2 regions of the Paenibacillus sp. Soil724D2 genome follow, and region 1 is predicted to be linked to the other one. Evidence: predicted binding sites of a transcription regulator. Region 1 holds the regulator's gene; the other holds the start of a gene.

The links. The regulator LexA, encoded in region 1, represses DNA repair genes until DNA is damaged. The targets are predictions, from matches to a motif close to CGAACATATGTTCG.
Region 2: a site for LexA is predicted at 13,874-13,887, ahead of ASG85_RS34240 (YolD-like family protein). Genes of this name have one in related genera too.

What each region holds. Positions count from the first base shown of each region.
Region 1 covers NZ_LMRY01000008.1:36,038-52,175, forward strand. Annotated here, with positions in the region: gene ASG85_RS10415 (aminotransferase class I/II-fold pyridoxal phosphate-dependent enzyme) at 1-778, shown strand, start outside; gene ASG85_RS10420 (MerR family transcriptional regulator) at 874-1,284, shown strand; gene glnA (type I glutamate--ammonia ligase) at 1,325-2,665, shown strand; gene ASG85_RS10430 (aminopeptidase) at 2,775-4,013, shown strand; gene lexA (transcriptional repressor LexA) at 4,581-5,198, opposite strand; gene ASG85_RS10440 (LysM peptidoglycan-binding domain-containing protein) at 5,346-5,753, shown strand; gene ASG85_RS10445 (DUF896 domain-containing protein) at 5,897-6,079, shown strand; gene ASG85_RS10450 (HAD family hydrolase) at 6,123-6,914, shown strand; gene ASG85_RS10455 (1,2-dihydroxy-3-keto-5-methylthiopentene dioxygenase) at 6,993-7,535, opposite strand; gene metH (methionine synthase) at 7,791-11,228, shown strand; gene rnz (ribonuclease Z) at 11,334-12,263, shown strand; gene tlp (small acid-soluble spore protein Tlp) at 12,310-12,525, opposite strand; gene ASG85_RS10475 (CidA/LrgA family protein) at 12,806-13,156, shown strand; gene ASG85_RS10480 (LrgB family protein) at 13,146-13,835, shown strand; gene ASG85_RS10485 (class I SAM-dependent methyltransferase) at 13,947-14,660, opposite strand; gene ASG85_RS10490 (GNAT family N-acetyltransferase) at 14,859-15,629, shown strand; gene ASG85_RS10495 (lysophospholipid acyltransferase family protein) at 15,650-16,138, shown strand, end outside.
Region 2 covers NZ_LMRY01000059.1:156,769-172,906, forward strand. Annotated here, with positions in the region: gene ASG85_RS34170 (carbohydrate ABC transporter permease) at 1-32, opposite strand, end outside; gene ASG85_RS34175 (ABC transporter permease) at 48-938, opposite strand; gene ASG85_RS34185 (helix-turn-helix domain-containing protein) at 1,175-3,427, opposite strand; gene ASG85_RS34190 (family 78 glycoside hydrolase catalytic domain) at 3,457-5,646, opposite strand; gene ASG85_RS38490 (hypothetical protein) at 6,071-6,238, shown strand; gene ASG85_RS34200 (CBS domain-containing protein) at 6,350-6,754, shown strand; gene ASG85_RS34205 (DUF3231 family protein) at 6,983-7,990, opposite strand; gene ASG85_RS34210 (AAA family ATPase) at 8,178-8,903, opposite strand; gene ASG85_RS34215 (hypothetical protein) at 9,057-9,275, shown strand; gene ASG85_RS34220 (transglutaminase-like domain-containing protein) at 9,512-10,120, opposite strand; gene ASG85_RS34225 (ABC transporter permease) at 10,286-11,386, opposite strand; gene ASG85_RS34230 (ABC transporter ATP-binding protein) at 11,383-12,333, opposite strand; gene ASG85_RS34235 (alpha/beta fold hydrolase) at 12,582-13,436, opposite strand; gene ASG85_RS34240 (YolD-like family protein) at 13,626-13,853, opposite strand; gene ASG85_RS34245 (DJ-1/PfpI family protein) at 14,050-14,610, shown strand; gene ASG85_RS34250 (TetR/AcrR family transcriptional regulator) at 15,199-15,813, opposite strand; gene ASG85_RS34255 (FAD-dependent oxidoreductase) at 15,881-16,138, opposite strand, start outside.

The DNA of each region.
Region 1 (16,138 bases):
ACAGCCGAATACGAAGGTGATCGGCATACAGCGCTCGCGAGGCTACTCGTGGCGGCCTTCGTTCACGGTGGAGCAAATCGGAGAAATGGTCCGATTCGTCAAAGAAGTGAACCCGGCCCTGATCGTCTTCGTCGATAATTGCTACGGCGAGTTCACCGAGCTGCAGGAGCCGACGCAGGTTGGCGTCGATCTCATGGCCGGCTCGCTCATCAAGAACCCCGGCGGCGGTATCGCCCCATCCGGGGGCTACATTGCCGGGCGGCGCGACCTTGTGGAGCTCGCCGCCTACAGACTGACCGCCCCCGGTATTGGGGGCGAGGTCGGTGCCATGCTCGGCGCCACGCGAGCGATGTTTCAAGGGCTTTTCCTTGCCCCTCACTTGGTGGGGCAAGCTGTCAAGGGCTCGGTCTTCGCCGCCGCGGTGTTCGAAGAGCTGGGCTTCGAGAGCCATCCGCGCTGGCAGACGCCGCGCACGGACTTGATCCAAGCGATCCGCTTCACGTCGGCGGATCACTTGATCACGTTCGTGCAGGGCATCCAGAAGGCGGCTGCCGTGGATTCGCACGTTGTGCCGGAGCCGTGGGATATGCCCGGCTATGAGCATCCCGTCATTATGGCGGCCGGGACGTTCATTCAAGGCGGCAGTCTGGAGCTGTCCGCAGATGCGCCGATTCGTGAGCCCTATATCGCCTATTTGCAGGGCGGGCTTACCTACTCACACTGTAAGTTAGGGGTACTTACAGCAATCCAACATATGGAAGACAAGGGATTGTTGTGAAAAATAAGACTGTGAACAAACCTGACACTCCTTGACACATTCTTGTTACAAAGGTACAATAAGATAGAGGTATTTACTGACCAGGAGTGATTAGCATGAGTGATGAAATACGTAGAAATATGGCGTTATTCCCAATCGGGATCGTCATGAAGCTGACTGATTTAACCGCAAGACAAATTCGTTATTATGAGCAGCATGAACTTATTATTCCAGCTAGAACGGCTGGTAATCAACGACTGTATTCGTTTAATGATGTAGAACGACTTCTTGAAATTAAAGATTTAATTGAAAAAGGTGTAAACATCGCTGGGATCAAGCAGGTTCTTATCCCTGTCGATAAAGATTCAGAAGATGCCACAATACTGAATGAGCACACAGAAGTTAAGCGTAAAGAATTAACCGACTCCCAACTGCACAAAATGCTTAAGCAGCAGTTGATTGGCGGAGGTAAACGCCCTGATCAGGTTTCCCTGATTCAAGGTCAGCTTTCCCGATTTTATAAATAGCATTTCTTAATCGCTCGTAAATTGAGAGGAGACTGCACACGTGAGCTACAACAACAATTTTTCCAAAGAAGATATCTTACGCATTGCCAAAGAAGAAAATGTTCGGTTCATTCGTTTGCAATTTACGGACTTGATGGGAAGCATCAAGAACGTAGAAATTCCTTACAGCCAACTCGAAAAAGCACTCGACAACAAGATGATGTTCGATGGTTCTTCCATTGAGGGTTATGTGCGTATTGAAGAGTCTGATATGTATTTGTATCCTGATTTGGATACATGGGTTATTTTCCCATGGGTTACCGAAAGCAAAGTAGCACGTTTAATCTGCGATATTTATATGCCAGACGGCAGACCTTTCGCAGGAGATCCGCGTGCTATCTTGAAAAATGCATTGAAACAAGCTGAAGAAATGGGCTTTACGGCCATGAACGTAGGTCCTGAACCAGAATTCTTCTTGTTCAAAACGGATGAAAAAGGCAATCCAACAACGGAACTAAATGACCAAGGCGGTTATTTCGATTTGGCTCCGATGGATTTGGGCGAAAACTGCCGCCGCGATATCGTGTTGACGCTTGAAGAGATGGGTTTTGAAATTGAAGCATCCCACCACGAAGTGGCGCCAGGTCAACATGAAATCGACTTTAAATACGCAGATGCGATTAAAGCGGCTGACCAAATTCAAACCTTCAAGCTCGTCGTCAAAACCGTTGCTAGACAACATGGTTTGCATGCGACCTTTATGCCTAAACCTTTGTTCGGTATGAACGGTTCTGGTATGCACTGTCACCAATCCTTATTCAAAGGTGATGTAAATGCTTTTTATGAAGAGAACGATAAATTAGGTTTAAGTAATGTAGCTAGACATTATATGGCGGGTGTTCTTCGTCATGCACGTTCTTTTGCTGCGATTACGAACCCTACTGTTAACTCTTACAAACGTCTTGTGCCTGGTTATGAAGCGCCTGTATATGTAGCATGGTCCGCAAGTAACCGTAGTCCAATGATCCGTATTCCAGCATCCCGCGGTTTGAGCACTCGCGTTGAAGTTCGTAACCCGGATCCGGCTGCTAATCCATACTTGGCTCTCGCTGTTATGCTTGCTGCCGGTCTAGATGGCATTAAGAACAAAATGCAGCTTCCTCCTCCTACTGATCGTAACATCTATGTGATGACCGAAGAGGAAAGAGAGAGCGATGGTATTCCTACCTTGCCATTGAACTTGAAACAAGCGTTGGACGAGCTGCTTCGCAATGATGTGATTTGCGATACACTTGGCGAACATGCTCTGGCTCATTTCTATGAACTTAAAGAAATTGAGTGGGATATGTACCGCACACAAGTTCACCAATGGGAAAGAGATCAATATCTGTCCCTTTATTAATCGCCTAGCAAGTTGATATTAAGCAACAATTAGATATGAAAAGCCCGTCAGCCTTCAGGAACGATTCTGAACTGATGGGCTTTTTCACGCGAAGGAGATCATAAGTATGTTGGACAACTTTCAAATTAATTTGGAGAAGTACGCTGAGCTTGTAGTTAAGGTTGGGGTTAACCTCCATAAAGGCCAGGATCTGATGATAGAGTCGCCGATAGAATCCTTAGATTTAACTAGACTTATCGTGAAAAAAGCCTATGAGGCAGGGGCAAATTTTGTCCAAGTGCACTGGCAGGATGATGTGATAACTCGCAGCAGATTTGAATATGCCAATGATGAAGCTTTTGATTATTATCCAGAGTGGTATACGAGTATGTTAGAACGCTTTGTAGAAAATGGTGGAGCTTTACTGAATATCAAAGTACCGGATCCTGATTTGTACGCAGGTATTGATGCAAGCATGATTTCTAGAGCATCCAAATCCATGGCTACGGCTAGAGCAAAGTATCAACACTATGTGAGAACAAGTAAGTTCAGTTGGTGCTTAATCAAAGCGCCTACGGTAGCGTGGGCATCCAAAGTGTATGCCGATTTGCCTGAAGAACAGCGGATCGATGCAATGTGGGAGGCAATCTTCCGTATAAATCGCGTTTATGAAGAGGATCCGGTAGCTGCTTGGCGAGTTCATATGGATCAATTGAAGCGCGTTCGCAGCGTGTTAAATGAGAAGCAATACGAGGCGCTTCAATATCGAGCGGCAGGCACAGATTTACGAGTCGAATTGCCGGAGGGTCACATTTGGCTTGGCGGTGATACGGAGAACGCAAGTGGAATACGATTCGTGGCGAATATGCCAACCGAGGAAGTTTTCACGATGCCTAAGCGAACGGGTGTTCATGGGACGGTGTCGAGCACCAAGCCATTAAATGTGAATGGGGCGCTTGTGGATCGGTTTTCGTTTAAATTCGAGGACGGGAAAGTTGTGGATTATCAGGCAGAAGTCGGCTATGAGCATCTAGCAAGGTTGCTGGATATGGATGAGGGCGCACGCTATTTGGGAGAAGTTGCGCTCGTACCTTTTGATTCGCCGATCTCTAATCTTGACCGCATTTTCTACAATACGGGCATCGATGAGAATGCATCCTGCCATCTGGCCTTAGGCAGCTGCTACCCGATCAATTTGCAGGATGGCGTATCTTTATCAAGTGAAGAGCTGAAAGCTCGCGGTGGGAACACCAGTTTGATTCATGTGGATTTCATGATCGGGACGGCTGATCTTGAGATCGATGGTGTTCTTGGTGATGGTACAGTTGAGCCTATTTTCCGTCGTGGAAATTGGGCGCTTGCATTTTAGTTGTATTTATCTGATTTGTTAGCTTAATTCCAAAGGTGTGAGTACTCCTGAGTTTATCAAGGGGTTAGATAGCAGATAGCAGATAGCAGATAGCAGATAGCTGATGAAGACCGCAGAAGGAAAAAGGAAGCTAGAAGCTAGAAAATAGAAAATAGAAGTCTCTAGAGACCGCTAATTTGTCCAAAAGTGTGGAAATATTAAGAATAGAAGTCTTTAAAGATTCCTATTCCTTAAAGTTGAATCAAATAGGGCCAAATATTACCGAATAGAAGTCTCTAGAAGCTTCTATTTACGCAAAATTTGATCTTAATGACGTAATAGCAGTCTCTAGAGGCTCTTATCTGAATCCACAGTTCAGCCTTTTTGGCTATGACGGGATTAAAGCCCATTTCATTAACTTTGAAATATCTATATTTGGATCGATTGCCTCACTATCTTTTAAGTTCCTCAATTTGCCCCATTGCTCCATGTAATTTAAGGCTGTTTACATCCAAAAGAACCGAGGGACTATTGTCCTCTCGGTTCTTTATCATTGGCATTGTATGTAGAATAAGGGCTGTAGTGCTATTACATATCCCGGAACAAACCAATGACACGGCCAAGAATCGTAACATGTTTCAAAAGGATTGGCTGCAAAGCCGAGTTCTCCGGTTGAAGACGAATATGATCCTTCTCCTTGTAAAAGCGTTTCACCGTTGCTTCATCATCTTCCGTCATTGCTACAACAATATCCCCGTTATTAGCGGTTTGCTGTTGCTTTACGATGACATAATCGCCATTATGAATACCGGCTTCGATCATACTGTCACCCATGACGCTAAGCATGAACACATTATTATCTCCTACCATGCTGACAGGAAGAGGGAAGTAGTCTTCGATGTTCTCTGTTGCTGTAATAGGCACACCGGCTGTAACTTTACCAACGAGAGGTACACGAGCTACAGAAACTGCAAAATGCGTTTCCGCACCGTCAAGTCCTAGAATTTCAATAGCACGTGGCTTTGTAGGATCTCGACGAATCATACCTTTCTTCTCAAGACGCTCCAAATGTCCATGAACTGTAGAACTAGAAGCTAGTCCAACTGCCTCGCCGATTTCTCTAACGGAAGGTGGGTACCCCTTATCTTTCACTTCATTCTTAATGAATTCCAATATAGCTTGTTGACGCTGCGAAATCTTACTCAATAGTTATCACTCCAATACTGGGAATCATTACCCAAAGTATAACATAGAACCCGAGTTCGTACAAACATAAGTTCGAGAAAAGGGTTGACTCAAACATGTGTTCGTGTTATTCTAATACCAGAACAAATGTTTGGGAGATGATTATTCATGTATATGGCTTATTCAAACACTAACACAACAAACGCACCTCATAGATCTGCTAGCACATCCAAAGGGATGACATTTCATTCTAGTTATACAAAAGCTATTGTTCGCTTCATTTTATTAGCAGTTATTCTTGGTACTTTGTTTTCATTTGGTGCTATGGTTCAAGCCTATGCAGGGGATGGGGCTGCAACTGCGAAGACCGCAGTTTCCAAGACACCTATTAACATCACTCCGAAAGCTGTCGTACAAGATCAAGTCGTTATTCAACGTGGAGACACACTCTGGGATATTGCTTCCACACATAAAAAAAACGATGAGAACGTTCGTTCCTACATACATAAATTAAAGACAATCAATCATTTATCCACCAGCTCCTTGAAAGAAGGACAGGTTTTATTGCTTCCTTAAATTCACTCTGCTATTTTTAATAGACTCTAAATATGATGAGGCTTGGACACATGTTCCTATGCCTCTTTTTGTTGTCTCTTGACATTCCTTAGTAGGGATGGCAAAGTAGTACTCATATTGAATTTTTGACTGGGAGGATCATTATGAGTGACAACATGGAACAGAATATCGAACGTATTAATGAGCTTGCTCGTAAAGCGAAAACAGTTGGCTTAACAGATGCGGAAATCGATGAACGCAACGAACTCAGAAAGAAATATATTGAAGCATTCCGCGGCAATCTTAAAGTTCAACTTGATTCCATCAAGTTTACGGACGAAGAGTAATCGCTGCTCATATAGATACAACATTCAAAAGGGGAAATGAATGATGACGTTGAAAGCTGTGCTTTTTGATTTAGATGATACGCTTCTGTGGGATGATCGCAGTGTGCAGGAAGCATTCGAAGCGACAAGTGCTGAAGCTGCAAAGCACGTTGCGGTGAATCCCGCGGAATTGGAAGCCTCTGTTCGCAAGGAAGCGCGTTCTTTATATGAATCTTTTGAAACCTTTGCGTTTACGAAGATGATTGGGATTAATCCCTTTGAAGGCTTATGGGCTAATTTCACACAAGGTGAGAATGAGAACTTTCGTAAGCTTGAGAAACTAGCGCCAGGATATCGTACGGAGTCTTGGACAAGAGGGCTTGCGGCGTTGGGGATAGAGGATCGTGAGCTCGGGTATAAGCTTGGAGAACTATTTCCAGCAGAACGCCGACGCCGTCCTTACGTATATGAGGAAACGTTTCGAGTATTGGACGCTTTGAAAGGCAGCTATCAATTACTGTTATTAACGAATGGCTCGCCAGATCTGCAAAAGGAAAAATTAGCAGGTGTCCCCAATATCGCACCATACTTTGATCATATTGTGATCTCGGGTGAATTTGGCGTAGGTAAGCCAGCGACATCGATTTTTAACCATGCTCTGGGACTTCTTGGGATAGAAGCTGAGGAAGGAATCATGATCGGAGATAAATTGACAACCGATATCCTTGGTTCTAGCAGCGTAGGTATGCGCAATATTTGGATTAATCACCATGGGCTTCAAAGTGGAGATGAGATCGTTCCTGTATATGAGGTTTCCCGTCTTCAAGATATTTTACCGATTATTGCTAACGGATAACACAGAATAAATAAAAACCCAACGGCTGCATAGGACGTTAAGTCCAGCGCTGTTGGGTTTTTGCATCATATAATAGAATTAGGCTTTGCTAAATTCTGGATCATCAATGTTATAAGCAACCCAGCCATCTTTTTCGATGAAGAGACGAACGGCAACGATTTCACGATTATCCATAAGTGTGAAGAAATGGTTCGTGTTCTCAGGAACTGAGATCACATCGCCTGGTTCAAGTTCAACATCAAAATAGCCAACTTCGCTTTCGGATTTGATAATGAAAATTCCTCGTCCAGAAACGATTGCACGAATTTCATCTTCCGTATGTGTGTGTACTTGTTCGAATTTCTTCAGAAGCTCTTCGATGTTAGGCGTTGAATCGGAAAGCGCGATTACATCCCAAATTTCATAACCGCGTCTAGCAGCCAAATCACGAATTTCTTCTTCATAAGTACTAATAATTTCAGCTTTCTCTTCATCACTTAGAATGAATTTCTCACGTAGTGCTACCGGAAGCTTGTTAGCATCCCAGTGTTCATATACAACATTTTGACTATCCAAGAAGGCTTTGACCTGCTCTTCGCCTTCAATACGTTCATTCGTATTGCGAATTCTAATTTGTGCCAAGCTGCATCCCTCTTTCTGAGTAAATATAATATAGGGATCTTTGATTGGAGATCAAAGTCTCTCCTTATGTATTATAGTGGAAATATAGCTAGCTGTCGATGGTCGAACATAAGAATTTCCGATAAAACCTATAGGTAATTGTGATAATTCAAATTCTTTTCATAGAAGCCGGATTCTGTTACACTAAAGCATAACATAATTTGTCGTTTTTTTTATTCTCTATTGCTTTAGGATAAGTTGAAAGGGAGTCATGCAATGACCAAAACACCAATACAAGAGCAGCTTAAAAAGAAAATCATGATCCTAGATGGTGCCATGGGTACAATGATTCAGCAAGAGAACTTAACAGCTGAAGATTTCGGGAGCGATGATCTGGACGGTTGTAATGAAATTCTTTGCGTTACTCGGCCAGATGTTATTCGCAAAATTCATGAAGCTTACTTCGCCGCTGGCGCTGATATGATAGAAACAAATACATTCGGGACCACGAGCGTGGTACTAGCGGAGTATGATTTGCAAGATCGTCATCGTGAATTAAATCTTGCGGCAGCCAAACTGGCTATCGAAGCAGCGAATAAATATTCGACACCGGAGTGGCCTCGTTATGTTATCGGAGCCATGGGTCCAACAACCAAAACGTTGTCGGTAACCGGTGGAGTCACATTCGCTCAGCTAGAGGAGAGTTATTATGAGCAAGCATTAGCTCTGGTTGAAGCGGGCGTGGATGCACTACTATTGGAAACTTCTCAAGATACTCTGAATGTAAAAGCAGGCAGTATTGGAATTCGCAGAGCTTATGAAACATTGGGTGTTGAACTTCCAATAATGATCTCGGGTACGATTGAGCCGATGGGCACAACATTAGCCGGTCAAAATATTGAATCCTTCTATATTTCTTTAGAACATTTGAAGCCTATTTCAATGGGGTTGAACTGTGCTACAGGACCTGAATTTATGAGGGATCATATCCGAACATTGTCTGATATTGCTGAAACAGCAATTAGTTGTTATCCGAATGCCGGTTTGCCGGATGAGAACGGACATTACCACGAGTCTCCTGAATCTTTGGCTAAAAAGATGGCCGGATTTGCAGAGCAAGGCTGGCTCAATATTGCCGGTGGGTGCTGTGGGACAACGCCGGATCACATTCGTGCAATGGCGGAGACGCTTTCTCAGTATAAGCCAAGAACGCAATATGGTTCGCATTTACCTGCTGTCTCCGGGATTGAAACGTTATTTATCGAGCCAGAAAATCGTCCGATCATGGTTGGCGAACGGACCAATATTTCAGGTTCCCGAAAATTCAAACGCCTGATTAAAGAAGGGAAGTTTGAAGAGGGCTCTGAGATTGCGCGTAATCAAGTTAAGAACGGCGCTCACGTTATTGATATTAATCTGCAGGATACAGACATTGACGAAGCTTATGCCGTTGAAGAGTTCATGCAGCAGGTTGTGAAGAAAGTCAAAGTTCCGTTAATGATTGACTCGACATATGACCATATTATTGAGCTAGGACTTAAGTACTCCCAAGGTAAGGCGATCATTAACTCCATTAACTTGGAGGATGGCGAAACGAAGTTCGAAGGAATTTTACCTTTAATCAAACGTTATGGGGCTGCGGTTGTTTGTATTCTCATTGATGAACGAGGCCAGGCTGTTTCGCGAGAAGCGAAGATCGAAGTGGCGACGCGGTCTTACGAGCTTTTGACACAGAAGTATGGCATGAATCCGGAGGATATTATATTTGATCCCAATATGTTCCCAGTAGGCTCCGGAGATCCGCAGTACATCGGTTCCGCCGTAGAGACGATTGAGGGCATCAAGCTGATTAAAGAAAAGTTTCCTAAAGCCAAAACAATTCTAGGATTAAGTAATATCTCCTTCGGTTTACCGGATGCTGGGCGTGAAGTGCTGAATTCCGTATATCTGTACCATTGTACGAAGGCAGGCCTAGATTATGCCATTGTGAATACAGAAAAATTGGAGCGTTATGCTTCCATCCCGGATACAGAGCGTCAATTAGCTGAAGAACTTATTTACAATACGAATGATGAGACACTGGCACAATTTGTTGCTCATTTCCGTGAGAAAAAAGTGGAAAAGAAAGAGAAGATTTCGAATCTGACTCTAGAAGAAAGACTTGGCTCTTATGTCGTGGAAGGGACCAAGGAAGGGCTGATCCCTGATTTGGAAATTGCTTTACAGACTTATTCGCCGCTTGAAGTCATCAATGGGCCGCTCATGAAGGGGATGGAGGAAGTTGGACGCCTTTTTAATGGGAATGAACTGATTGTGGCTGAGGTTTTACAAAGTGCGGAAGTCATGAAGGCTTCAGTTAATTACTTGGAACCATTCATGGAGAAATCCGAAACAGCGGTTAAGGGGAAAATTATTCTTGCAACCGTTAAAGGTGATGTACATGATATCGGTAAAAATCTGGTCGAAATTATCCTATCGAACAATGGTTATAAGATCATTAATCTTGGGATTAAAGTACCGCCGGAGCAAATCATTGAAGCCTATCGAAGAGAGCTTCCAGACGCGATTGGTTTATCTGGATTGCTCGTGAAATCGGCTCAGCAAATGGTTATCACGGCCCAAGATTTACGTACAGCAGGTGTGGATGTACCGATTCTGGTTGGCGGTGCTGCTCTAACACGTAAATTTACCAAAACACGTATTCAGCCTGAATATGAAGGTGTAGTTCTTTATGCAAAGGACGCGATGGATGGGCTGGATATTGCAAACAGACTGAGTGACCCTGAACAACGATCACGTCTCATTCAGGAGCTAAGAGAGAGCTTGGAATCTGATGTGATGGATACCGGTAAGAAGGAAGAGAAACTGCCACAGCTCACACGTGTGAGTTCGTCTGCTGTATCCAAGGATCTTCCTGTGCAAGTGCCGCAGGATACAGAACGCCATATTATGAGGGATTACCCGATAAGCCATCTAATGCCTTATGTCAACATGCAGATGCTGCTTGGTCATCATCTTGGTTTGAAAGGTAAAGTAGAGCAGCTGCTTAGCGACAAAGATACGAAAGCCCTTCAATTGAAGGATACAGTGGATTCAATTCTATATGCTGCACAGCATAATGGGATTATCAAAGCCCACGGGATGTACCGTTTCTTCCCAGCACAATCCAGCGGTAACGATGTCATCGTGTATGACCCGCAGGATCACAGTAAAGTGCTTGAAACCTTCACATTCCCGCGTCAAGATAAAGAGCCTTATCTTTGCTTATCCGACTACCTGAAGTCAGTAGAAAGCGGGCAAATGGATTACGTAGGTTTCTTACTTGTTACGGCAGGGCATGATATTAATGAATTGGCTAAAGAATGGCGGGATAAAGGGGATTATTTGAAATCCCATGCCCTTCAAGCTACAGCACTGGAAATGGCTGAAGGCTTTGCCGAGCGGATTCATCACATCATGCGCGATGTATGGGGGATAGCCGATCGTGTAGATATGACCATGCAGGAGAGATTTGGGGCCAAATATGTCGGACAAAGGTTCTCTTTCGGTTACCCGGCATGTCCGAATCTCGAGGACCAAGCGAAGTTGTTCAACTTGCTGAAGCCAGAGGATATTGGCGTAGAGCTAACGGAGTCGTTCATGATGGAGCCGGAAGCATCGGTTTCTGCGATCGTATTTGCCCATAAGGAAGCTCGTTACTTCAACGTAGGATAGAAAGTTTATGTATAAAGCGAGGCAGCTTGTGCGAACTACATGGTTCGTCGGCGTCCTCGCTTTACATTTTGGCATTGTGATTTTAGATAGAATGGAGTTTAGATCGTGGACTTGTATTTTTTGGGCACGGGGGCGGGTATGCCTTCCAAACAACGAAATGTCACCTCAATCGCTTTAAACCTGCTGGATGAACGCGGAACCTACTGGCTGTTCGACTGTGGGGAAGGGACGCAACAGCAGATTCTGAACTCTCCAGTGAAATTGGGACGAACGGAGATGCTTTTCATCACGCATCTGCATGGGGATCATTTGTACGGTCTACCTGGTTTGTTAACGAGTCGTTCCTATTTAGGAGGGGATACACCTCTTACGCTATATGGACCGCGGGGTCTTAAGAGTTTTGTTGAGACGGCCCTCTCAGTTAGCGGGGCTCATTTAACGTATACGCTTCAGATTGTGGAAATCGAGGAAGAAGGTTTGATTTTCGAAGATGAAAGCTTCCAAGTCGAGACGGCACGATTAGAGCATCGTATCGAATGCTTCGGTTACAGGATCGTAGAGAAGGATCAACCTGGCAAGCTTATGCAGGAAAAACTAATGGAACTCGGCGTACCGGCAGGTCCGCTTTATGGTAAATTGAAGCAAGGCCAATCCGTCCAGTTGGAGGATGGTCGTACGCTTCATGGGACTGATTTTCTAGGTGCGCCGATACCCGGACGTATTGTCGTTATACTTGGTGACACGCGCTACTGCAGCGGAGCTCAGCACTTGGCACGAGGCGCTGATGTGCTTGTGCACGAGGCTACATTCGCCATGGATAAGCAGGAGCTTGCGTATTCGTTTGATCATGCCACTTCAATTGATGCGGCAAGAACTGCTCAGGAAGCGGGAGCGAATGCGCTGATCATGACACATATTAGCTCGCGATATCAGGGTGATGCCGTAATGGAGCTTTTGCAAGAGGCTCAGAAGATTCACAGCAATAGCTACATAGCTAAGGATTTCTGGAGCTTTGAAGTACCGCGTAAAGGGTAATAAAGAAAAGCCACCCCCGATTTTTGGAAGTGGCTTCTCGCTTTTCTTATCTGTTCGATTCGTCTTTTTTCTCTTCGATGAAGCCGCTGATGCTTTCTTTGCGGCGTTCATTCTTGGATTCGATGCTTTGTTTTTCCTCGGCAGTTATTTCATCAGCATGTTCGTCCAAGTAGTCCTCAGCTTCGTGCAGATTGGCTATCGTATGATCGATGGCGTTCTGCAAACGGGCTGGATTATCTTCGCGATTATCTGGCTTTGCCATAGTATTTCTTCCCTCCCTTTGAGGCGATAGATTGACATCCTGTTATACGATTCCACAAGGTCAATAAGATTATTCACTGTTTAAGAAGTCAATTTCCCGGATTTCCTTCATACAATAAACATAATCCCACGTTAACCGAGGTGATCATATGGAAATTTCACTTGCCGAAGTGCTGCTTTCTATTTTTATGTCCTCGATTTTTTGTGTTATGTTTAGGGAAATACGAAATTATTACAGAGACTCAGGATAGTGCTGCACGCAGCTGAAATGGAGAATATTTATGCTCGGTTTTGCTATATTACTAGGCTTTAATTTCTTAGGTTATGTGATTCAGTTGAGCCTGCACCTGCCGCTACCCGGCAACGTGATCGGGCTCATTCTTTTTACCGCGGCGTTGTTTACTAAGCTCGTAAAGCTAACTTGGGTGGAAGAAGCGGCTTCACTGTTGACGAGGCATATGATGCTCTTTTTTATTCCTTTTACGGTTGGCGTTCTAGCATTTATTCCGATCATTGGAGCTAATTGGCTTGCTATTTGCGGAGGGACTGTCGGTGCAACGGTGGCTGTTCTTGTAGTTACAGGTTGGGTATCGTCAAAGCTAGGACAGGAGAGTGCCGAACATGGCGAATAGCATACTGCAGCATCCATTGTTTGGTCTTTCTCTAAGTGTGATCAGCTATGCGTTAGCCAATTTGATGTACCAAAGATGGCGGTTTATGCATCCTCTTTTTAGTTGTACGGGTTTCATTATCATTGTACTAGTAAGTTTGCGTATTCCTTATGAGGACTTTAAACGAGGGGCTGACGTGCTAACGCTTTTATTAGGGCCTGCAACAGTTGCGTTAGGCGTACCTCTTTACAAATATAGAGAATTGATACGTAGAAATATGGCGCGTGTCTTGATAAGTGTTTTAGCGGGTTCAATTACGGGTATTGCAGCAAGTGCAGCCATTGTGGGGTTATTGGGAGGAAGTCAGTCCATTATCCTAAGTATGCTTCCCAAATCAGTAAGCTCGGCCATCTCCATTGAAATAGCCGCACATTTAGGCGCGATTCCTGAATTAACAGCGGTATTAACCACTTTAACTGGGCTGCTGGGCAGTATGTTTGGTACTCGAATCTTGAGTTGGTTTCGAATTAGAGATGATATCTCGATCGGCATTGCAATTGGAACAGCGGCACATGGCATTGGAACAGCCAGAGTATTCAAGGATTCTGAACAACAGGGTGGATTTGCTGGATTATCCATGGGGATTTGTGGGATTATGACTTCGATTTTATTTATACCCATTTACATGTGGTTAAAATAGTGCCGTGTATGTTGAAGAGCAGAGCTCGTAATAAGAGCTCTGTTCTTTTTTGCATCCCAAATATGGAAAATGCTGAAAGAAGAATGATAGTCTGCAGGGAATCATCCTACGTTAATTAGGTAATTTCACCACATACGTAAGACTATCTGCCTTGAGAATAACAGGAACGTCATGTCTTGAAATATCCAGACGCATCGGCGTATCCGAGAGATGAAGCTGTTCCCAGCCCTCGTAATTTGATTGAAGGATTGTCAGGGCATTCTCTTTCGGCATGACAACTTCGATGAGCGTTTCACGCTTTCTGCCAGTTTGATGGTTGAATTCTTCAATATTCGTATTCATCATAATAAAGTTAATGCCACCTGGCTTGGTGCCCGCGGCCATCCTTCGGAGTACTTGTTTGAAAGCTGTGTCGGATTTCACGTGCTCCAGGCTAGAGGCAGCAACGATATAATCGTAGCTATTTGGCGGGATCTCATACGTACTAATATCTGCTTGTTCAGTACTGATCAGATGCTCTACGCTAAACTCCTTGCTATAAGTATGCAGTTTCTCTAAAGCCATATCAAGCAAATCTACACCATGAACATGGCCTAAAGATGACTTGAGCCATTGCGCGAGAGGAATACTATTACGCCCTACCCCGCAGCCCAAGTCCAGTATGGAAAGCGGGTGGTCATGATCAATCAGCTTAACGAGTTCCATGATCAGCGGAATGGGTTTGTCCAGCCACGACCCCTTGGTATAAAGGCGATGCTGCTCGAAGCAATCTTCATGATATTGCTTTTCTTCTTCACGAATTCGTTGTAAACGGGCTGTGTTCATCAGGATACCTCCACTTTTGAAATAGAAAGGTTTGTATACGTTTATATACCTCAAGTTATCAATGTCTAAACAACGATGATGACGTTTTTAGTGCGAAATTCACGAAATATTACAAATTCTTAATAACACGAAAACGAACACTTAATAATCCTCTGCTAATCTTGAGTTATTAGACTCCAGTTGAAAGGCGTGAGGAAGATGAGTGGACCACTTCTGAATACGGCGCCCCAGCATGCCAAGCTGTCTGTTAGGCTTGCAAGCAGCGCACAAGAGATTGAGCAGGCTATGCGACTTAGGTATCAAGTTTTCGTCGAGGAAGAGAAGAACATGAAGATGCTGAATGAGCAAGGGCTTGAGAAGGACGTCTACGATGCTTACTGTGATTATCTCATTGTGAAAGATATCGAAACCGAGCAGGTTATTGGTACTTATCGGTTGCTGCCTGGGGATCGAGCATTGAATGGGATCGGATTTTATTCCGAAACTGAATTTGATCTTACTGCCTATTCAGATTTGAAAAGTCAAACGCTGGAGCTTGGACGGAGCTGTATTGCTCCCGAATATCGGGGTGGCAAAGCGATTCAACTCCTTTGGGAAGGAATTGCTGGTTATATTAGCGAGCGAAATTATACGCATTTAATTGGTTGTGCGAGTGTGCATGTGGGCAATTTGGAGGAGCTAAATTTGATCTACTCGATGCTGCGCCAAAAGCAGGTGATAACGGACCGATTCGGCATTGAACCGCTTGCCACGCATCGAATCCCTGGCCTTACTCAAATAGAAGTCGATAGCAATGAGAAAGAGCTATTCCGTAAACTGCCGCCTCTGATGAAAGGCTATCAATGGCTCGGAGCAGAGATTGGCGGAGACCCGGCATATGATGAGCTATTCGAGACCGTTGATTTCTTTATTATTTTACAAAAAAATCGGGTTACACGTCGTTATAAACGCCATTTTCTGACTACTTAAGTAGGTAAGGAGGACTTACCTTGTATGAATGGATTGCCAAGCTGACATTGAATGAATGTAGGCTGCATCGCATCGAGAGAGTGCTCCGCGTTTTTCCCATGTGGATGATGTCAGCTGCTTGTACTATGTTGGCGTTTGCGCTTTATCGGGTATTCCGAAAAGGGTTTCTAAAGCGAGTGGAACACAATTTAATAGACTTGCTAGGTGCAATGCCTAAGAGTTCATTAAAGGTTATCTCCAAGCATTATGTTCAAAATATCGTGTATACGCTTTATGAAATTCTCTTCCTTTCTGTTCGGTTGAAAGAGCTTCATGCAAGTCATTTTGACGTTCAAGGTGAGGAACATCTACAAGAAGCACAGCGTCAAGCGAAGGGTAAGGGATTCATTGTCTATGCACCGCATGTTGGCAATTTCTTCAATTATTATTGGTATTTGACTCAGAAATTCGATTGCTTAACGGTGGCTTCAGCGGGAAGTCCCGAACTTAAACCTCTGTATATGAAGTTT
Region 2 (16,138 bases), on a different contig from region 1:
TAAAAGATTTTATCTCCATTGGATGCACGCATCACGATTCCTCCTCTCTAAAATAGACCCTTCTGAAAACGACGTGCAATCCAGTTGACAGAAAGCAGCAAAATTAATGCAACGATAGATTCAAACATACCCATTGCTGTAGTTAAGCTGAATTGCGCGCCTTGCAGTCCAACGCGATAAATATACGTGCTAATGACATCCGAAACGTCGTTCACCGCAGCATTTTGCAAGACGTAAATGGGGTCGAATCCGACTTCCATCACACGCCCCATGGAAAGTATAAAGAGCAAAATCATGGTCGGTGCAATTCCGGGAATCGTAATATGAATAATCTGTTTCCATTTATTAGCGCCATCCATACTTGCTGACTCGTAAAGTGAGGGATCGATTGTCGTCATTGCCGCCAAATAGATAATGGCATTAAAACCCATATCCTTCCATATTCCTGCACCAACAAAGATGGTAATCCATGATTTGATATTGTATAAGAATGGAAATGGTTCAACATTAAAGAAGGTCATCCACTGACTTAACCAGCTTCCTTCGATTCCGAAAATACTAAAGACGATCCCACCGACAATAATCCATGAATAAAAGTAAGGTAAATAAACAAGTGTTTGAACGATCTTCTTGAACCACATTTTTCGCACTTCGTTCAAAAGAATAGCTAATAGAATCGGAAACGGAAACCCCACGAATATATTTAGACTGCTAAGTAGAAGCGTGTTTCGGATAATTTTTAACGAATTTGGGTTACTGAACAGCTTTTGAAAATGTTCAAATCCAACCCAAGGACTGCGAAACACCCCATCAAAAAAGTTATAATCTTTAAAAGCAATGATCAGCCCAGCCATCGGCGCGTATTTGAAAATTAAGTAAAATAAAATGACGGGTATGAACATAAGGAGAAGTGGCATATTCTCCCTTAATCTCTTCATGTCGATTCCCCTTCGGTCTATTGCTTTCATATCGTTCCCTCTTTCTTTGTTGTAGCCTGCGATCCAACTGTACAACTGAAAAGTGAGGTAGAACAATCGTTCATTTTCCCTCGATCAACAATATTCTCAAATAAAAAAAGAACCGTTCTCCCTGGCTTTTTCACCAGTGAATCCGATTCTATCGCAATCCAAATCCTATTAATCAACAAAAAAACACCAATCAACAAAGTTCATCTTTATGATTTCACTTGAGCAGTCTTCCGAAAGTCTCCTGGGGTTTGACCAACCAGCTTTTTAAATGATCGAATGAACGTGTTCGGATGCAGATATCCGATTCTGACCGTAATCTCTTGTATGGAATGTTCGGTTTGAACCAAAAGCTCTTTCGCGTGTTCCGTACGAATTCGCGTCAAATAATCAATAAAATTCTCGCCAATTTCTTCTTTAAACGTACGACTGATGCTTTTCATATGCACATGGAACACATCGCTTAAATGAAGCAATGATAGATCCGGATTCTGGTAATGCTCCTCCATATACAACTTAATTTTGCGGATAAGCATATAATTGCTGCTCATCTCACGCAGCGTCGCGATTGCTTCAGTTGTTTCCGTAAGAACACTTCTCAACATTTGCTGTAGTTCGTCCACGGTGTCCCAGTCGTCTACCGCTTTTTGCAGTTTATCCTGCACGCCGTTTGCCCATATTTTTTGCACATCCACTGGTAGGTCCGTAAACTCCTTATCAAGAAAAAATATCATGTAGCTCATTAAGTTGTCCAATTCCTTACGCGCATACAGACCGGCTCGAATGCCATCGAAAAGTTGTGCGAAGCTGCCCTGCCAATCGCCTTCCCCCGTTCGTAATGAAAAGGCAATCTCACGGATATATTCGAGCAGATCGAGCGACTGTTGCTTGCCCTCGAGCTTAATCTGCCAATAACAGATCACACTATCCTCACCTAGTGAAGGTTTGTATTGAAGTGCTTCCAAGGCTTCGACGTACGCGTAATGTACAAGCTCTATCCGATCGACGCCTGAACCTATGCCCATTGTAATATTGAAATCAAGGTTGGTCTTCACCCATTGCATCAGGTCATTCGCTATATCACTCGCTATCTGCTCGGGCTTACTTTCCGACGAAACGTTCTGGACCAAATGCAGCAAAGTCAATTGATCCTTGGACGTCCACTCGGTCCATATGGTTACATTTCGGCCAATTGCAATTTCCTTTACTACGCTACACAAAACGAATTTAAGTAAATTTTGATCATGATCGGAATAAAGACTAGCGAATTTACTGTATTTATTAATTTCGAGCACACTAACACATAGCGAGTCAAAAGCGCAAGGCATTCCGAGGCTCTCCATCTCCTGCTGCCACTCTTCATCCTTCAAGGGCCGATTCCCTTCCATCCATTCGAAAAAGAAATGCTTTCGCTTAAAAACCAAATCTTCCTCATGCTGCTTCTGATAGGCATTTGACTGCTCCATCAAATTCACCAAGGCGGTATCGATAAACTTAAATTCATCTTGATTGCCTTTACGGAACAGTTCGGCGCTTTTTTGCTGGGAGAATAATTGGATACGCTGTATGATCGTTTCTACAGGCTTATAGTTTCGTCGGGTAACCACAACAATCCATACAACGCCGATAAAAAAGAAAACTGCACAAACGAATATCCAATATTTAGATATCGCGGAGACAAGACGAAACAAATTACCATTCGCCACACTGCTGGAAATGGCCCATTCGGAATAATCGGAGCGCATCTCCGTCATTAGGGAATCGTTCCCATGACTATCACCATAAATAGGCGTACCCTTGCGGTCATAAAGGCTGAGATGATTGGAATTTTCTGTTGTCAGTGTTTGAACAAAATGGGCAATCGCTTGAAGCTGCACATTGACAACGATTAGACCGTCATTACCGGAATTCAATGGGACATATCGCACTAACGATACGAATTCGGAAGGTTCGCCTTGCTCCGTGTAACCTTTCCGCACATTTGTCCATTGATAATTTAGCCCGGATTGTTTTAATGCTTCCACAATCAATTGTTTATCGTTAAATGCAGCTAGCTTGGAAACGGAGTATGGTGTCTGCACCGTATCGTCCGATAGCCTGTATAAATAGATCGAATCGATGAGAGGCATCGTTGCCATGAGACTTTTCACTTTTACAGACGACATATAGCCCGAATAATATCGATCGCTGCGCAAGGCAGGATTAAAAAAACCCAATAGCGTATCATCGCTGGCAATCTCATTCGTGATCGTGTTATCGATCAACTTCATCTGATTGTCTACGGATTGGAGCACTTGCTTGGTGAAAATTTTATTCGATTCGACTGCGGTTTTTCGCGACAATTCACTGAATGCCATCAATAGGATAAACATGAGGAGAGGCACGATAAAAAGGAAAATCGTTACATAGGAAAATAGGAGACGACGAAACCATGTCTTGTTCAGCGAGATATTCTTTATCATCGTTTATTCTCCTTTTCCACAAATATTTTTTATGGTCCGTGTCGGATCACCTGTACCTGTTGCGGAAAATCGTGGGCCCACTGTCCATGGTTGTATACAAGACGAATCATTCCAGAAGGGACGCGGACTTCCAGCTTAAAATGCTCCCATTGTGCCGGAATTTTTGGTGAAAATGAAATTTCCTTCCACCCCGGTTTGGAAGGTTTCAGTCCGATGATTTCCTCGATCAGCAACGGTACCGGAGCACTTGCCCAAGGGTGACAGAGACTGGTATTCCATTTCTGTTCTTTCCCCCAGGCCTCAAAACAAGTCGTAGCGCCTTCTTTCAGCATATTTCCCCATGAATGTTCTTCTTCTGAGCTCATAAGCTCATATATCAACGAATGTTCTCCAACCCTCGCCAAAGCTTTTAAGACAAAATAGGAAAAGTACACGCCGCACGAAAATCTTTTCTCGCGAATTTGATCTACGATAGATGGAATGGATTCCTCCGGAGCCAGATTAAAGAGCAATGGCAGCACATTGGCATGCAGCGCATGATGACTGCTTCCCTCTGCATCTGTAAATAAACGGTGGGTCGGATCATAAAAAACTTCGATGAAGCGTTTTTTTAGCCGTGAAAGATCATCCTCGTAAGAAATCCCAAGCAAATCACGTATCTCATTCACTGCTTGGATGCAGCCAAGATAAAACGCATTAACCACGTTATGGCAACCGGGACCTATCGGCTTCGTTAGTTCAAAATCGTATTCATCGCGCAGTTCCTTCGGCCAATCAACCAAATTCCATTTATCAGTGATTTCATGTAACAATCCATCGCCACGATCGTAGGCTTGAAAATGACGGAGCAGTTCCTCGGCATAAGGATACATGTCCCGCAAAAAGGTGAGATCCCCGCTGTATCGATAATATTCCAGTAATTGCAGCGGCCACTGAAGTGAAAAGTCAGCAATCTCTTGCATAAAGTTTCCTGGAACTACTGACATGAGACCAGGGCACGTAGAGGAACTAAGAGCAAATTGCTCAATTGCCTTCTTATACAATCGTAGATCGCCGCTGAGGAGCATGTGAGCATGCCCAATTACCGTATTATCGCCCAAGTATTGTCCTTTCTCACGGGTCGGACAGTCAACAAAGTTTTCTTGGGAACCGTATTTGACTCCGTTTTTACATATTTGAAAAATTTGGTTCATCAAGTCATCCGAGCTTTCAAAACGACAGCTTTCTTCATTAAAAGGATAGTGTCTGACGATCGCTTGGAACGAATCCGGACGAATCGCTTGTTCAGGGCCGAACACTTCCACGTATCGAAAGCCTTTGTAATCGTAAAGGTCCAATTTATCTTTATCCCCGGATAGCGTCCAGCGATCTTGATAAGTACAGTTGCAGCGCATGTTAAATCTGACCGCTTGTCCATCTTCTTCCAGTTCTTCACCGCAGCGGATTTCGATTTCTGCGCCTGCTTCCCCTTCCGCCTCCATGGTAAACTGGCCAGTGATTTCCTCGCCAAAATCAATCCAGTAATGACCGGGAGCCCTTCTTACCACGCTATGCGGCTGCTTCTCATAAACCGATAATATCGGTGTCGGCTGCTCTACAAGCGTATAGTCCGCTTGATCGTTCGTCTGGACGGGAAGCCAAGCGGAGTCATCAAAGGAAAGATCCTTCCAGCCTTTTTCCGACTTTCTGGCATCGATATGCTCGGCAAATTGCGTCAAATAGCCAAAAGTCTCCCCTTTCAGGAATTCTTCTGCCCGTTTAGCTCGCCAAGTCTCATCGGTTTTAACGAGAACACGGTCACCCGTTGTCAGCTCTGCGATAAGCCCCTGCCTGTAATCGCCGCTGTTATATGCCCGATTAACTAGTCCTTGGTAATATACATGGACAGCGATGACATTGTTCCCCTCTTGAAGAAAGGGACTAACATCCATCCGATTATAATAATAATGGCCAGCATCGTTTTGAGCCGGGCCCTGAGCAACAAACCGGCCGTTCAGGTATAGCTTGTAGTAATCGTCCGCTGTAATGTCCATATATAAGGAAACAAGATCAATAGACTCCAGATTAAATGTGGTCCTTACAAGCCAATGATGATGCTGCAAATCCTCACGATGCGTCTCTGATTCAGCAGCATCCATTTCTTTATGAAATAGATCCAATGGTTCCATCGATCTAAACGGGGTATCCGTTATCCAACGTGCTTGCCAATGCTTAGACAATCTTATCTCTCCCCTAAAATTGAATTCGAATATTTGTAGTTGAACAGAAGAACTAAAATTCTCCTGCGATCCAACTGTACAACTGAAAAGTGAGGAGAACAATCGTTCATTTTCCCTCGATCAACAATATTCTCAAATAAAAAAGAACCGTCATGATGCTGCAAATCCTCGCGATGCGTCTCTGATTCAGCTACATCCATCTCTTTATGCTTCCGATTCCACAATATGGGTTTCAGAAGCCAAAGTCAACATTTCAGGAGCTCGATGGTACACCGGCATGAACTCCAATATTTCTTGACATGCAATCACAATTTGTCCGTTTAGCTGCCGTTCATAATTGGACTGTCTTCTACACCCTCATTCGTGAACTGCATAACGAAACTTATACTATTGAAACAATTAACATGATTAAAGGAGCATCGAAATGCTGACCAATATGGAGGAAAGAAAAATCACTAATGGAGATATTGACCTGATGATTGCCGAGATTGAGGAAGGCTGGAGAGAGTTGAATATGATCAGTAGGTCTTGTCGGGATATTAGGGAGGATCTGGTTAGGCTAACGCAGGTTTTGGATGAAATCTTTTATTAAATACTGGTGTTACTTGTTAAAATGGTAACATCTTTCAATGCCTTTGTAAGACATTTATGTTTTAATGAACATATAGTTAATTGAAATTTGAGAGAAAAGGAGTTAATAACTATGAAAATAGCCTCTTTTCTATTACCCAAAGAGAAGGTTGCCTTTATCACATCGTCTGCTTCCATGCAGGAAGCCTTAGAAGAATTAGAAAATCACTATTACACAGCACTTCCCCTAGTTGATAGTGACGGGAAATATGTAGGCACATTGTCGGAAGGTGACCTATTGTGGACGTTAAAGAATACACCTGGGATTCATTTTGATAATATCCATCAAGTGCCCGTGAGCGAAATCGAGAAGCATATTCATAATGAGTCCGTTTCAATTCATGCACACATGGAAGATATGCTGGCGTTAGCAGCAGATCAAAATTTTGTTCCGGTTGTTGATGATGACAATATTTTCATAGGCATTATTCGTCGAAAAGATATTATTGAATACTATATGAGAAATATTACCGATTGATGAACCCAGTGCCCCTGATTCAAGTTCCATGAGGATTGACTTGGCCAAGCAATAACCTTTCCCCTTTTATAGCCTCCATAAATTTCCTAATTAACAATCAATCCCAAATAAACGTTTATTGTGTTAAATTGTCTGTTAACAGAACAAGCTGCCCAATTAAATTGCGGCAGCCTAGATGTGTTATTGAGCATTGCTCTTCGTTAGTAAAGAACGCATAACATTTTTCTATCATGATTTAGTTAGTTGTTTTCTATCTTCTACTTGTGGTGGTTCCTCCATCCAACCGTGTTTGATCATTAGTTCTCCACCGTCTTTGACAAAGGGTACAATTTTCTGAGTAAGTCGAGCCATCGTTAACAGCAAATCACTTCGTAAGCTAAAAGCTCCACCAAGCGCATTGCTCCCAATACTAAATGATCCTAACAAGTTAGTGATATACATCATTAACTTATCCGAAAATGGAGCAACAGTAGAATTCGTCGCTTTCCCTCCGGGAGTAGCCGGCGGCTCTATGTAATCTTGACGTAAAAATTCACCTAGAGTGGTTTCAATGTCCTTTGACAATTTCATTCCTTCAACAAAATATTCTTTGACATGTTTATCATTTGCCACTTGAGCGAATCCAATCATTAATTGCATGCCTACAAGGTTTGTTTCAATAGCATGATGTATAAGGGATATTTCAATTGCATTTAATGATCTTGTTTCCCTTAACAAATTAAACCCTGATAAATAATTATTATCTTTAACAAAGGTAACTTCTTTGGGCATTGTCATAAAAGGCGGGCGGGCAAGAACCCCTTTATCTAAAAGAAACTCTGTACATTGGTCAAACATCTCTTGTGCGTTTGCTGTTAATTGCTTAAATAATTGTCTTATATCTTTACGATAGGACATCGTCGAGTGCATTGCAAAAAGGCTAGCCTCAATCTTACTTATCATATGTAAAAACATAGGTTCATATAGATAATCAAATAACTTAGGAACTCCTTTATTAACGTCGTTCGCTGTAAAGCCAAGTGGAATAACGGCTCCTTCTTGTTGGAAAATAGTTATTATGGATTCTACAATTTGTTCCGATGAATCGTAAGTTGACTTTAAGATTTGTTGAATTTCTTCATTCTCAACGTGTTCAAGGAAATACTCTAAGAATCTCAATAACATTGTTTTTTCTTGATAAGTCATCCACAAGTTCCCTATTTCTGATGACGTCAATGGTACATGATTTGAATTCATTGGCTATACTCCCTTGTTTTAATGATTATTCTTATCCATTAACTCAATTTAAATTCCCAAGTCCCCCACAATTTGTTGTGGCTATTATTCCCTCCAACTTCGTGATTTAGTATTAAAGTGCCGTTTCTTTAGCGAGAAATAAAAAGAAGCCGCATCATAGCAGCTTCTGTTAAAGTAAAGTTTTTCGTTAATTATTATCATCGGAATCGGAAAATAGCTCCTGCAAGACCGTCTTTCTGTTTTCAAGAAACCGTCTTGTGATGATGTAATGTAACGTATCCTCATATCTAATTTCCTCTATGGGATGAACATCAAAGTTAATAATCTGTGCATCTGGAAATCCGAGAAGTATCGGAGAATGCGTTGCAATGATGAACTGAGCTTCTTTCTCTAAATCCTTGATAACACGCATTAATGCCAATTGCCTTGCAGGGGATAAAGCCGCCTCAGGTTCGTCGAGAAGGTAAATCGCCTTTTTTCCAAAACGATGTTTAAAAAGAGAAAGAAACGCTTCACCATGCGATTGCTCATGTAAAGAACGACCACCGTAATACTGCAGGCTTTCGGGCAACGTATCCAAATGGGAAGCAAAGTGATAAAAAGTCTCTGCTCTTAGGAAAAAGCCATTCGTGATTTTAGGCATCCATGAAAGACGAAGATGATCCCCCAGAATGGAATGCGAAGCCTCCACATCATAATAGTTGTTCTTCCCTCCACCAGCCGTATTAAACCCGCTTTGATAAGCAATTGCTTCAAGGAGCGTTGATTTACCCGAACCATTCTCCCCAACAAGAAAGGTGACATTCGTTCGAAAAGAAAGTGACTTTAAAGATTTCACAGCAGGTATAGAAAATGGATAAGTTTTCGGATCCGTATGATCATTCCTCAGAATCTCAAGGCTTCGTAAGTACATTAATTTCAACTCCAAACAAAACATTCATGAGCTTAGTCTATGTTATTATTTTAACATAACCGCCGTTATTACATGATAAGCTATTACATATACTCAAGTATTATTTTGTATAAAGCTGGTCGCAATTGACCTTCCGAAGGTGAGGTCGAGCTAGTGCCTAAGATGCTGGAATCCGATGCAGATCTATTTACCGCAGCATTATCACAAACTCCGGTTTCCGTGTGGCAAACGGACGCTGACGGTGTTTACCACGAAGTAGATCGCGGAATCATCGAAAAGTTCACTAATAAATCAGTGAGACTGAGCACGAGAACGGATGATATCGCATATTACTTCCGTGATGATGGAACCCTATTTCGTGCTGAAACGTAAAAAAGAAGCTGGATCAATGATCTCAGCTTCTTCATTCTTGCGTCTACCTGAAAGGAAAAATTAACCGTATTGCAGGCGATACTTCATTCTATTTTCAATTCCAATATGGATACATTTTTAATTCGAACATTATCCGGTAAACAGGTTTTCTTTCTTTTCCGTTTTTAACGCAATAAACACTATTATTGCCAAATAAAAAGCAAAGTATACATGGATAAGTTTTTTTCACTACATGATTATAAATTAGACGGTAATCCATGAAGATACATCTTTATACAATCTGTATGTTGCTTTAATGCATTTATTGTTTTTAAGTTTGGCCGTTTAAATATTTCTGGATGATCCACTTCGTTATATTCTTCCCGTACCGAAAAAGCCAACTTTTCTTCATCTGTGGAGAATTCCGCATGAACATTAACTTTATTTCCACGTGCATCTAGGCGAACCCATCTTCCTATGGATTTAAGGTAAACTGCATTTAAAGCATGGATGCAGTACCCTGTATCTGGTGTGTCACCTATTGTAAGTCGTTGATAACAAAAACCAGTTGGAATCCCTTTGCTTCTTAATATGGCGCACAACAGATTAGACTTAGCGTAACAAATACCTTCCTTAAAGAATAGCGCCTCCGAGGCTTTACATGTAATTCGTGAACTTTGAATATCCCAAGAATGAGATATTTCATCACGAACAAATTCATAAGCTTTTTTCACAAAATGATCTTCGTTATACGATTCGTCATATAATTCTGCTGCTTTTTCTTGAATGGAAAGGTGACTATAATCAACTTCCTCTGTTTCTACTAGATAATCTTCTAGAAAATTTGATTCACAAGACAAAATCATTCCAGTTCACCCTCAATCCATTAATAACATCATGCGAAAATGTTATGTATAATAATACAAGACATTGAATTATTATTCAATTAAATATACACTAACGCAATTAGCAAAAAAGAAATAGCTGAAAAAGGCAGCCGATCCAATCTGGCCGGCTGCCCATATTTTTGGTTACTCCCACTTGAATGTTAGGCTGGCGATAATGAAGGCTACGAGCATCCAGCCGCCAAGCAGCGCGGCTTCACGCCACACGTCGGCAAGCGAGGCTCCGACATTCATGATTTGGCGCAGCGCTGTGGACAGATGCGAGATCGGCAGCAAATTGACTACAGGCTGCAGCCAATCAGGCATATTCTTGATCGGAAAGAAGACGCCGCCTAGAAAAAGAAGTGGGAAGGAGACGAATCCGGCAATCGGGCCAGCGCTTTCTGGCGTTTTGGCGAGCGCGGCGATGATAAAGCCGATCGACATGAACGTCAGTGTCCCGATTATGACGAACATTAGCAGAAGCATCCACGAACCATTCACCTGCGTTCCGAAAATCAGGCTACCGATTAGCAACACGATTATCGCCTGAGCGCCGTTCAATACCAGTCGGGCCGTGATTTGCGCGGCAATGAAGCTGCGAGGTTGAAGCGGCGTACTCTGAAGACGCCGAAGGATACCCCGCTCGCGCCAAGATGCGATTTGGCCGGCGACCCCGTTCAGATTGTTATTCATAATCATCATAGCGACGATCCCTGGAACTAGGAAATCGATATACTTCAGGTTAAGGGATTGGACAGCTTGTGATTGAATCGTGATGACAGGGTTATAACCAACGATCTGCTTGCTTATGCCATCGGCGATCTGAGACATGATGGGGAGCCCGATCTGATTGGTTGTTTGGCTCGTTTCATCGTAGTAAACGGTGAGTTTGGAACCTTGCATAGAGGATGATTTAGCGCTCACAGCATCTTCATACCCTTTTGGAACTGCGACGACAAGCTGCCGATCGCCATGCTTAAGATCTTTCATCGCCGTATTGAGATCTGAGCTTTCAGTTAATTTTAAAATGGATAGCTGCTTCATAGAGGATAGAAGCGCCTTCGACGCAGTCGTCTGGTCTTGGTCGATAACGGTGACGGAGAGCGAAGTGTTGTCCCCTTTTCCTAAGAATGAACCTAGTATCACCATGAAAAAGATCGGAAAAACGAGCGTCCAGAATAATACTTGCCGATTTCGCCCAAAAAGTCGTAACTGGGCCAAAGTCAATTGACGATACGCTTTCATTCTTCTCTCAGACTCCTTCCCGTCATGTGGATGAACACGTCCTCGAGCGTTGCCGTGCGCGTTTGCAGATCAGAAACCTTAATGTTTTGCTCAGCGGCTTGTTGTACAAATGCGGTCAGCGCATTTTGCAAATGATCCGTGTACAACACAAACGTGTCTTTGCGCTGTTCAACTTGCTTCACATCAGGCAATGACTGGACAAGCGTCAGCACTTCCTGCTTTCGTGCCTCATCTTCCCGAATCGGCTCCGGCAAGCGAAACTCGATGGCGCTGTCTGACTGCAGGCTGCGGACGAGCTGCTCCGGCGTATCGAGCGCAACGATTTGTCCTTTATCCATGAGGCAGATGCGGTCGCAAAGCACATGAGCTTCTTCCATGTAGTGCGTTGAGATCACCACAGTCTTGCCGCGCTCCTTCAGGCGGAGCACGATATCCCACAACGTACGCCGGGCTTGAGGATCGAGTCCGGTTGTCGGCTCATCCAGAAAAACCACCTTCGGATCATTGACGAGCGCCAACGCAATGGCGAGTCGCTGCTTCTGACCGCCGGATAAGTTTTTGACGCGGTCATTCTTTTTTTCGCGCAATATCATGTCGTCGAGCAGCGGCTCGATCGGCACTGAGCTTGGATAAAAACTTGCGTACATGCGGATAATCTCGTGGACGTGGAGCAGGTCGAACAATGACGTCGATTGGAGCTGGACGCCGATGATTTCCTTAACCTTATTCAAATCCTTTTTCGTATCGAAGCCTGCAACAAGTGCCCTCCCTTCGTCCGGACGCCGCAAACCTTCGATCATTTCCATCGTTGTCGTTTTGCCTGCCCCATTTGGCCCGAGCAGTCCGAACACTTCCCCCTCACGCACTTGGAAGTTAATTCCATTCACCGCAGTGAATTTCCCATACCTTTTGACGAGTCCGTCCACTTCTATAATGGCGTTAACCAAGGTTGGTTCCTCCCTTTCGATATTCCCACTAGTATTTCTTGTGCCATCTTGAGTTAATAACCAACCTGCCGGCAACCCCATCAAGACAACTATTTAGCACTTTAAAAAAGCTGATCGGTAAAATAACACCCATCAGCTTTTTTTTAACACTTATTTTTCTCGAATGACCTCGACGATCATCAGCTTCAGCTCACTTTAAAAACGTTTAATTGATTATACATCAATAGGGTTGACTTAGGTACCAAAATTCAACTAAGAAAATACCGCTTTACATGCTGTGCCACTTCGACCGGTGTGTATTTATTTTCCGGAGCGAGATGATCTAGATTAGGTAAAGTCAACGTTTGTGTTCGTGAAATTGTTTCATCCAATACGCGAATCATTTGATGTACAGAATCTGGACTCTTCCCCCCAGAAATTAATAGGACATTCGCATCAATCATTTGATAATTACTGAAAGTGGATGCCAGACGTTTCACTTCTCTGTGCTCAATTAAATTTTCTGGCAATAGTTTTTCTATTTGATTCCAATGATTGCCGCGTATCACCAAACGTAAAATAAATTTTGCATACCATTTCGGTAACCGTTTTAAGGGAGTGTGACCTGAACCCCTTACAAAGCTGGCAAATGCCCCTCTAAAATCTTTCTTATTCATGTCATTTTCATATTCAGGCAGCCAATCCCAATCGGTTGGTAACAACTTAATTGAAACGCCAGGTTCATAGACGGCCATTTTCTTAAAGGTATTTGTACGCGCTGCTTCCAAGGTTACAAGCCCACCATAGCTATGACCGAATACATAGGTTGCTCCCGTTGCTTCTTGTACGCTTTTTACATCTTCACATTCCTTCCTGATGGAATAGTCATTCCCTTGCGGTCCACTCCATCCACGTCCACGTCGATCCATAACATGAACTGTAAATGCATCCGATAATTCTTGGGCAAACTTGGTAAAATCATTCGAAGTACTTAGTGCCCCATGGATTACAATGAGACTCGGCCCCTTACCTATACTTTGGTATCCAATAGTAGTTCCGTCCTTCGAAACTACAGTTGAATGGGTAAACGAATCCAAAAAGCTCGTTTTTTTTGCACTTACCATATGCCATTTCCCTCCCCTACAAGCAAGTCTCCCAAATGAATCATATTAGTGTTTTCATTATATAATGACGACATTGTCATTCATTCAAGCCCGGGTATGAACTCACAATCGGTCTTGAGACCGAATCAAAGAAAAAAGACATGCTGAGCTCCCAACATGCCTTCCTTTAGCACTATCCTCTTATAAGTATTATTCCACCAATTCTACATTCAAAATATCGTCAAATGCTACCCAATCCGTACCATTTTCGTGGGATAGCTTTACTCTTCTTATCTCTTGATCAATTTTGGTGATCAGACCTGTAATTTGCCCATCCCCAGCCTCATTATAAATCTTTACACTAATAAATTGCTGGCTAAGTAAGGCATTTGCCATTACGTTGGCTATCTTTTTATTCTCACGATTACTAATACTCATTATGGCTCCACTCCACTTCCAGAACGTTTGTTCTATACTTATTATACTTTTAGTAGTTCGAGTGGTAAAGAGTCTTTGGATATAGAGTTTCATTCGTTGGATTCGACAAATCGTATCAAATTCCACCCGTTTACAACGAAACGAGGTTTATTCATAATTGTATGTGGGTTACCATCTATTTCCAAGGAGTGATTCCATGTCAAAGAGCATCTTAATTCTAACCGGTGACGCTGCAGAAGTTCTGGAAGTGTATTACCCCTATTTTCGTGTATTAGAGGAAGGATACGAGGCCGTAATTGCTTCACCGACTAAAAAAGTACTTCGTACAGTTGTTCACGATTTTATCGACGATTGGGAGACCTACACAGAGAAGCCAGGGCATCTGCTGCCGTCACACATCGCTTTCGTTGATGTAGATCCTAGTCAATATGATGGTTTAATCATTCCTGGAGGCAGAGCCCCAGAATACATTCGTTCGAACGAGCATGTTCCGCGCATTATTCGTCACTTTCTTGAAGCTGATAAACCAATCGGCGCTATTTGTCATGCTGCACAGGTATTCTCCGCTTTAAAAGACAATCGCTTTTTTGAAGGCCGCACCATGACTGCCTATAACGCTTGCCGTTTAGATGTGGAGCAGCTCGGAGCCTTATATACGACAGATTCACTTCATGTGGATGGGAAATTAGTCACTGGTCACGCTTGGCCGGATTTACCAGGCTTCATGCGCGAGTTTTTGAAACTGCTCTCCAAATAACTTACGTTGATTTCATAATTTCTAAAAGCTTTATCATTATTAATTTATCGAATATAGGTAATTTTTACCATATTTAAAAGTTATCTCGATTATTTGAGGGCATAAAGTATTGGTCTATTTAACTCTGTAAAATATTACCTATCTCTGTTAAGATATGTTCTTCAAGGATTTTCGCTTAATAAACACATAAAAAAGGAGACAAATATTGATGAGAAAATTAAGATTAGGTTTTATTACTGGGTTTTTAGTAGTCTGTATGTTGCTAACATTTTCCGGAGCAGTCAGTGCAAGTGAATGGCCAGGACCAACGATTTATGCGGATGATTGGCCTGAGAGAGGTTGGTGCTAAATTCTAGCCCAGATTTCTTTGAACAGTTTCTAAACTGATCGTAGCACTATCACAAAACTCCTTTTATGAAGTCTATATAGTAGACTAATCCAAAAATGAAACAGCGGCGGACTAGGACTTGAAATAAAGTCTTAGGCCTGCCGCTGTTATTTTTTGAACTATCGTTCTTCGTCTTAAAGAATTTTTGCCTAATAATCCATTTTTCTATATTCAAGATTAGTTTTCATACGAATATTACATTAATTATTTGTTACTCGATACAGAGGGGCAATCAACCGCATCAACATATCGACCTTCGGAATTCGATAGTCTTCAATCCCGTTCGCATTGATGACCATGATACCGGTAAGGACAGATAAAAAACAGGCAATAAGCTCTCTAGGGTCTCCTGCCGCCAACTCTCCGACCTGCTGTCCCTCTTGGTATAACGGAAGCAGCATATCAATAAAAGTATCCATCGAATACTGCTCCAGAAGGTGCTTAACCGGTACGGGCACACCATCGGACGTGCGCGCCTGGTGGATGAGCATGAAGTACGGTGCTCCGCTTTCATCGAGAATTTCCGCCGTCAAAGCCCTGATTTTCTCGATTGGCGTTCCCGGCATTTCATTGATGCTTCGCATGGCCGCTTCCGTTTCGATCATCGCCTCTTGAACAAGCGACATAAACAACTCATCTTTCGATTTGTAATAATGGTAGAGCAGCCCGTTGCTAATACCTGCTTTTTCTGCGATCATGCTCATCTTCGCGCTAACGATACCTTTATGGGCAAACACCTGGATGGCCGCCGCCTTAATTTGTTCTCTTCGTTCATCGCGGATTTGATGCAATTGTTCATCGTTTAATGGTGCCAATGTCGAGTGCTCCTTTGCCGGACGATATAGATATCTATCAGTATAACAAATCCGATTTTTAAAATCACTATTGCTTTGCCGACTCGAACGGCGTTTCCGAGAATCGGGGCATCAGTTCTTCCAGAACTGCCTCGACCGACCGGCCGTCTTTCACCTTAAGCCCGGCGAGCAGTCGTTTGCCTTCATCTGAAGCGGATAGAACTTGGACGGCTGTCTGCGGGTTGAAAATGTGACGGGGTGATACGGACAACGTATTCACGGCCCAATAGAGTCCGTATAGTCGCCAATCGGACTTACTTGTAGCGTGCTTGAGATACAGCTCCAT